2 regions of the Agrobacterium fabrum str. C58 genome follow, and region 2 is predicted to be linked to the other one. Evidence: predicted binding sites of a transcription regulator. Region 2 holds the regulator's gene; the other holds the start of a gene.
What was found. Region 2 encodes PhoB, which activates phosphate uptake and scavenging genes when phosphate is short. Its sites were predicted from a motif close to TGTCATNNANCTGTCAT; they were not measured.
Positions count from the first base shown of each region.

Region 1: the regulator PhoB is predicted to act here: its motif matches at 1,331-1,347, upstream of ATU_RS21730 (DUF47 domain-containing protein).

Region 1 is NC_003063.2:1,783,310-1,786,365, reverse strand. It holds gene ATU_RS21740 (efflux RND transporter permease subunit) at 1-718, shown strand, start outside; gene ATU_RS21735 (NUDIX hydrolase) at 739-1,278, opposite strand; gene ATU_RS21730 (DUF47 domain-containing protein) at 1,392-2,036, shown strand; partial or broken gene ATU_RS21725 (inorganic phosphate transporter) at 2,036-2,605, shown strand; partial or broken gene ligD (DNA ligase D) at 2,586-3,056, opposite strand, start outside.
Region 2 is NC_003062.2:420,760-423,815, reverse strand. It holds gene ATU_RS02050 (GcrA family cell cycle regulator) at 219-752, shown strand; gene phoB (phosphate regulon transcriptional regulator PhoB) at 1,044-1,727, opposite strand; gene phoU (phosphate signaling complex protein PhoU) at 1,760-2,485, opposite strand; gene pstB (phosphate ABC transporter ATP-binding protein PstB) at 2,582-3,056, opposite strand, start outside.

The DNA.
Region 1 (3,056 bases), on a different replicon from region 2:
TCGCGAAATACTGGTGTCGGCTAATATCACCGGTCGTACGCTTGGGGATGTTACGGAGACCCTGCAGGGCCTGACCGCCAGCCGCGATCTGCCGGCTGGTTATCGCATCCGTTTCGGCGGCGAGGCCGAAACCATGCAGGAAACCGTCGGCCATATGGGGACGGCGCTCAGCATGGCCATCATCTTCATCTACATCGTGCTCGCCTCACAATTCGGCAGCTTCCTGCAGCCGCTTGCCATCATGGTGTCGCTGCCGCTATCGCTCATCGGCGTCCTCCTCGGCCTCATGGTGGCCGGCAGCACCATCAATATGTTCTCGCTGATCGGCTTCATCATGCTGATGGGCCTCGTGACCAAAAACGGCATATTGCTGGTGGATTTCGCCAATCGCGAACGGCGGCGCGGCCTTACGCTGAATGAGGCACTGGCGAATGCCGGCGTCATCCGCTTCCGCCCGATCATCATGACGACGCTCGCGATGATCTTCGGCATGATCCCGCTCGGTCTCGCCGTCGGCGGAGGCGGCGCCCAGCGCGCACCCATGGCACATGCCGTGGTGGGCGGCCTCATCAGCTCCACGCTGCTGACCCTGATCGTTGTGCCCGTCATCCTGTCCTATATCGACAGCATCACGCGGCGTTTCGCCCGCCTGTTGCCGAAGGCGCCGGACGAGGTGGCAGAAAGGGGAGTAAAAAATCGAACAGTGTCAACAGTCTGAGCCTGTCTCCGGCGTTGCGCTCAGGGCTTCCCGCTGTCCTGTCGCTTCTTTTTGCCCTTGGGCTTGAAATCAACCAGCAACGATTTCAACTCAATGTCGCGAACGCGCCTTGCCGCCTCATCGGGGCGCACCCATTCCGAGAGGCGTTCGCCACTTTCCTTGAAACTCGCATCCGCCTCCGTCACCTCTATCTGGAACACATCGACCATGCAGGGCACGACATCGCCATTGTCGAGCATCTTCAGATAGGTATAGCGACCGATGGCGTCCTTTCGCACCCGGCCCCGCACGCCCGCCTCCTCCCATGCCTCGATGGCCGCCGCCTGATGCGGCTTCTTGCGTTTCATTGGCCAGCCGCGCGGAATGATCCAGCGTCCGCTGGTCCGGGAGGTAACGAGGAGGATTTCGATAGTCCCGCCATCGGCATAACGGAAGCAGAGCGCGGCATATTGCTGCCGGAAAGCGCCGGTGAAGAGCTTTTCCGGAACAGCAGCCAGCTGCTGAAGCAATGTGAGTGGACGGGCCGGGCGGGTCTTCCGGCGTTTCTTGGCGGGTTTCATATCCGTTGATAGTGCCGATTTTCCGGGTTGCATCAATGCCCCGCGTGCATTTATGACAGTTTTATGACAATCACCCCCCACAACTAATAAAGCGCCATTGAGGGCCAATTCGCATGATGAGTATTTTTCGCAAGCTGATGCCGCGCGAGGACCGTTTCTTCGACATGTTCAGCAAACATTCCGAAACCGTCATCAAAGCGGCTGCAGCCCTTGATCAACTTTTGAGCGGCATCGACGTCGAGAAGAACTGCGACCTCATTGTCGCCCTTGAGAATCAGGCCGATGACATCACTCGCGAGGTTCTGCTTGCAGTCAGGCGCAGCTTCATCACGCCCTTCGATCGTGGCGACATCAAGGATCTCATCCAGTCCATGGATGACGCCATCGATATGATGCACAAGACGGTCAAGACCATTCGCCTGTTCGAACAGAGCGAATTCGACCCGCTGATGAAGGAGATGGGCCACGAGATCGTCCGCGCGGCCGGCCTCATCGCGGAAGCCATTCCGCTTCTCAACAAGGTCGGCGCGAACGCGCAGCGCCTCTCCGCCATCGCCGAAGAGGTGACCCGTGTCGAAGGCCGCTCCGACGATCTCCACGATCAGGGCCTGAAAGACCTCTTCCGCCGCCATGGCGCGAACGGCAATGCGATGGCCTACATGATCGGCAGCGAAATCTACGGCGAACTCGAAAAGGTCGTCGACCGCTTCGAGGATGTGGCCAATGAGATCAGCGGCATTGTGATCGAGAACGTCTGATGGATGTCGCACTTGCCCTGCCGCTGCTTGTCGGCCTCATCGCCATCGCGCTGTTCTTCGATTTCCTGAACGGTCTGCACGACGCCGCCAATTCCATCGCCACCATCGTTTCCACCCGTGTGCTGCGGCCGCAATATGCGGTCGCCTGGGCGGCTTTCTTCAATTTCATCGCCTTTCTGTTCTTCGGCCTGCATGTGGCCGAAACGCTCGGCACCGGCATCATCGATCCGGCCATCGTTTCACCGCAGGTCATCTTCGCGGCACTGATCGGGGCGATCGTCTGGAACATCGTCACCTGGATTTTTGGCATTCCTTCCAGCTCGTCGCATGCGCTGATCGGCGGTCTCGTCGGTGCGGGTTTTGCGAAGGTGGGCTTTAATTCCATCGTCTGGTCCGGCCTGCTGAAGACCGTCGGCGCCATCTTCATGTCACCTGCCATCGGCTTTTTCCTGGCGCTGCTTCTCGTCCTTGCCGTGTCGTGGCTGTTCGTGCGGCAGACGCCCTTTGCTGTTGACCGCACGTTCCGGATCATGCAGTTTATTTCCGCTTCGCCGTATTGCCCCGGCCATTGCGCAGATAATCGATGAAGATGCGACCCTGACGCTTGGCCTTGGTGGCGACGGAGAGATATTTCTCCGGCTCGGCCTTCGACATATCCGTGGCCATGGCTTTGGCGAAGGCCTTGACGGGCGCCCAGCCCGCCTGCGGTTTCAGCGGCGAGACCACATGCAGCCCCTTGCCGCCCGACGTCTTGACGAAAGCGGCAAGGCCCGCCTCTTCGAAGCGCCGTTTGAGTTCTTGCGCCGCCTCGATCACCGCGTCCCAGGCCACATCCTCGCCGGGGTCGATATCCATGGTGATCATGTCAGGCTTTTCCCAATTGGCGGTCGTTGCGCCCCATGGGTGGATTTCAAGTGCTGCGGATTGCACGAGCGCCATCAGGCCATCGAAATCCGTGATGCGGATCAGCGGTTCGCCCCCCTTGTCCTTGGGATCCTTGATCTGCTCGATCGCTTTGTT
Region 2 (3,056 bases):
CAACTCACCAGCAAGTTGGGGAAAACCGGAAAATCGATTCCAGATGATTCCCCCGACTCTTGCCACGGAGTCGGGCTGGCACTAGGTTAATCGCTAATTACTAGACTGCATTGCGGCGGAACTAGTCACCGAAAATCTGGCGGAAACCACGCTTGCGGCACGCCCGCGGGGCGGAGAGGGATTCTGCCGACAATACACGCGAAAAGCGGAGAAGCGGCATGAACTGGACAGACGAGCGAGTCGAGAAACTCAAGAAATTGTGGGCCGAGGGACTTAGCGCCAGCCAGATAGCAGCGCAGCTGGGCGGTGTCAGCCGTAATGCCGTTATCGGCAAGGTTCACCGTCTCAATCTGCCGGGACGCGTCAAGGCCGGCGGTCCGGTCACTTCGGCGCGTTCCGCGCCCAAGCGCGCCGCCGCCCCTGCCCCGCGCGCGACGAATTTCGCCGGTCGTGTCGGCACGGCACCGGCCCGGATCCTGACGCGTTCCAACGCGGCAACGGCTCTTCAGGAAGAGATCGGCGTCGAGACTGCAGAAGTTCTCGATTACGTTCCTTCCAGAAACGTCGTCACCCCGATTTCCCGTCGCCTGACGCTGACGGAACTGACGGAGCGCACCTGCAAGTGGCCGGTCGGCGACCCCTTGAAAGATGATTTCCATTTCTGCGGTTGTGAAGCGCTGGAATCTTCGCCCTATTGCAAGTTCCATGCGAAGCTCGCCTACCAGCCGGTTAGCGAGCGCCGTAAGGCTTGAGTGTTGCGGCACGCATTTGACACTCAAAAACTACGGGCTTTCGGGCCCGTTTTTTTGTGACAAAAGTATCGCGCTTCCCGGTCAGCGACAGCAGAGCGTCAAGGCTTTCCTCACCGCCGTCGGGTTTCGCCCGGCAATCCGGATTTCTGCGAGCCATCGGCAAGTTGTCAAAGGGATGATGCTGTCGTCTTTGCGGAAGGTTCAAAATGAAAAGGCCCGACACCATTCCGGTTTCGGGCCTTTCGATTTTGGAGTATGTCGCGCTGAAAGGAACCGTCAGTTCGGTTCCTCTCAGGCTTCCATCGAATATCCGGCACCACGCACGGTGCGGATGACATCCTGCATATGGGAGAAATTGAGCGCCTTGCGCAGGCGTCCGACATGCACGTCAACGGTACGCTCGTCGACGTAGATATCGTGGCCCCAGACGCCATCCAGCAATTGCGAGCGGGAGAACACCCGGCCCGGCGAGGTCATCAGGAACTCCAGCAGGCGGAATTCCGTCGGGCCGAGGCGCACTTCGCGGCTTTTGCGGTGAACGCGATGGGTCTCGCGATCCAGTTCGATATCACCACATTTCAGCACCGAAGACAGAACCTCGGGACGCGCCCGGCGCAGCATGGCCTTGACGCGGGCCATGAGTTCCGGCGTCGAGAACGGCTTGACGACATAATCGTCGGCGCCGGTGGCAAGGCCACGAACGCGCTCGCTCTCTTCGCCACGCGCCGTCAGCATGATGATGGGCAGGCGTTCCGTTTCCGGCCGCATTCTGAGCCTCCGGCAAAGTTCGATGCCGGAGACGCCAGGCAGCATCCAGTCCAGGATGAGAAGATCCGGAATACGCTCCTGCAACCTGATTTCCGCCTCGTCGCCACGGGGTATCGTGTCGACGTCGTATCCCTCAGCCTCGAGATTGTAACGAAGCAGGACGCTCAGCGCTTCCTCGTCTTCCACAACTGCAATCTTCGGCACCATATGCTAACTCCGCACAAGCCTCTGCCTGTCTGTTACTCGGTCACCGAACCGAGCGTGTTGGAACTGTCGTCCTTCGGACGCTCGCCCTCCGGCTGGCTGCCGGTGGCCATGTAATAGATCGTCTCGGCGATATTGGTGGCGTGGTCGCCGATACGCTCGATGTTCTTGGCGCAGAACAGAAGATGCGTGCAGGTGGTGATATTGCGCGGATCTTCCATCATGTAGGTCAGAAGCTCACGGAAGAGCGACGTATACATGGCGTCGATTTCCTCGTCGCGCTCGCGGATGGCATTGGCCTTCTCGGCGGATCGGGTGGAATAGACGTCAAGCACTTCCTTGAGCTGCACCAGCGCCAGTTCCGACAGATGCTCGATGCCACGGGCGAGCTTGCGCGGAACGCCGGTTCCGGCAACCGCAATGACGCGCTTGGCGGTATTCTTGCCGAGATCACCGACGCGCTCCAGGTCAGCGGCAATACGCAGGGTGCCGATGATTTCGCGAAGGTCAGCCGCCATCGGCTGGCGTCTGGCGATGGTGACAATCGCCTTGTCGCCGATTTCGCGCTCAGCGTGGTCAAGAATGGTATCGTCCGAAATGACTTTCTGCGCGAGCGCAGCATCGGAATTCACGAGCGCACGCACGGCGTCGCCGCACATCTGCTCGGCAAGACCGCCCATTTCGGCGATACGACGCGTCAGAAACTTCAGTTCATCATCATAGGCAGACAGAATATGCGAATGGGTCGTTGTCTGTGTCATGGTCTAGTCCTCCGGCTTGGCCTGCATGCGCGTGCCCGGAAGCGGGCACGGCAGAGGCACCAGTCTTGTTCGGTTTCGAGAAAGCGCCGGCCAGGATCAGCCGAAGCGGCCCATGATGTAGTCCTGCGTGCGCTGGTCGTCCGGATTGGTGAACATCTTGTCGGTTTCGTTTTCTTCGACAAGGTGACCAAGGTGGAACATGGCCGTGCGCTGGGAAACACGCGCCGCCTGCTGCATGGAGTGCGTGACGATGACGATCGTGTAATTGGTGCGCAGTTCGTGGATCAGTTCCTCGACCTTGGCGGTCGCGATCGGGTCCAGCGCCGAGCACGGCTCGTCCATCAGGATCACTTCGGGGCTGACGGCAACTGCGCGGGCGATGCACAGACGCTGCTGCTGACCGCCGGAAAGGCCGGTGCCGGATTCCAGCAGACGGTCCTTCACTTCGTTCCAGAGACCGGCCTTCTGCAGGCTATGCTCGACGATCTGGTCCATATCCGCCTTGTTGCGGGCGAGACCGTGGATACGCGGACCATAGGCGATGTTTTCGTAAATCGTCTTCGGGAAGGGG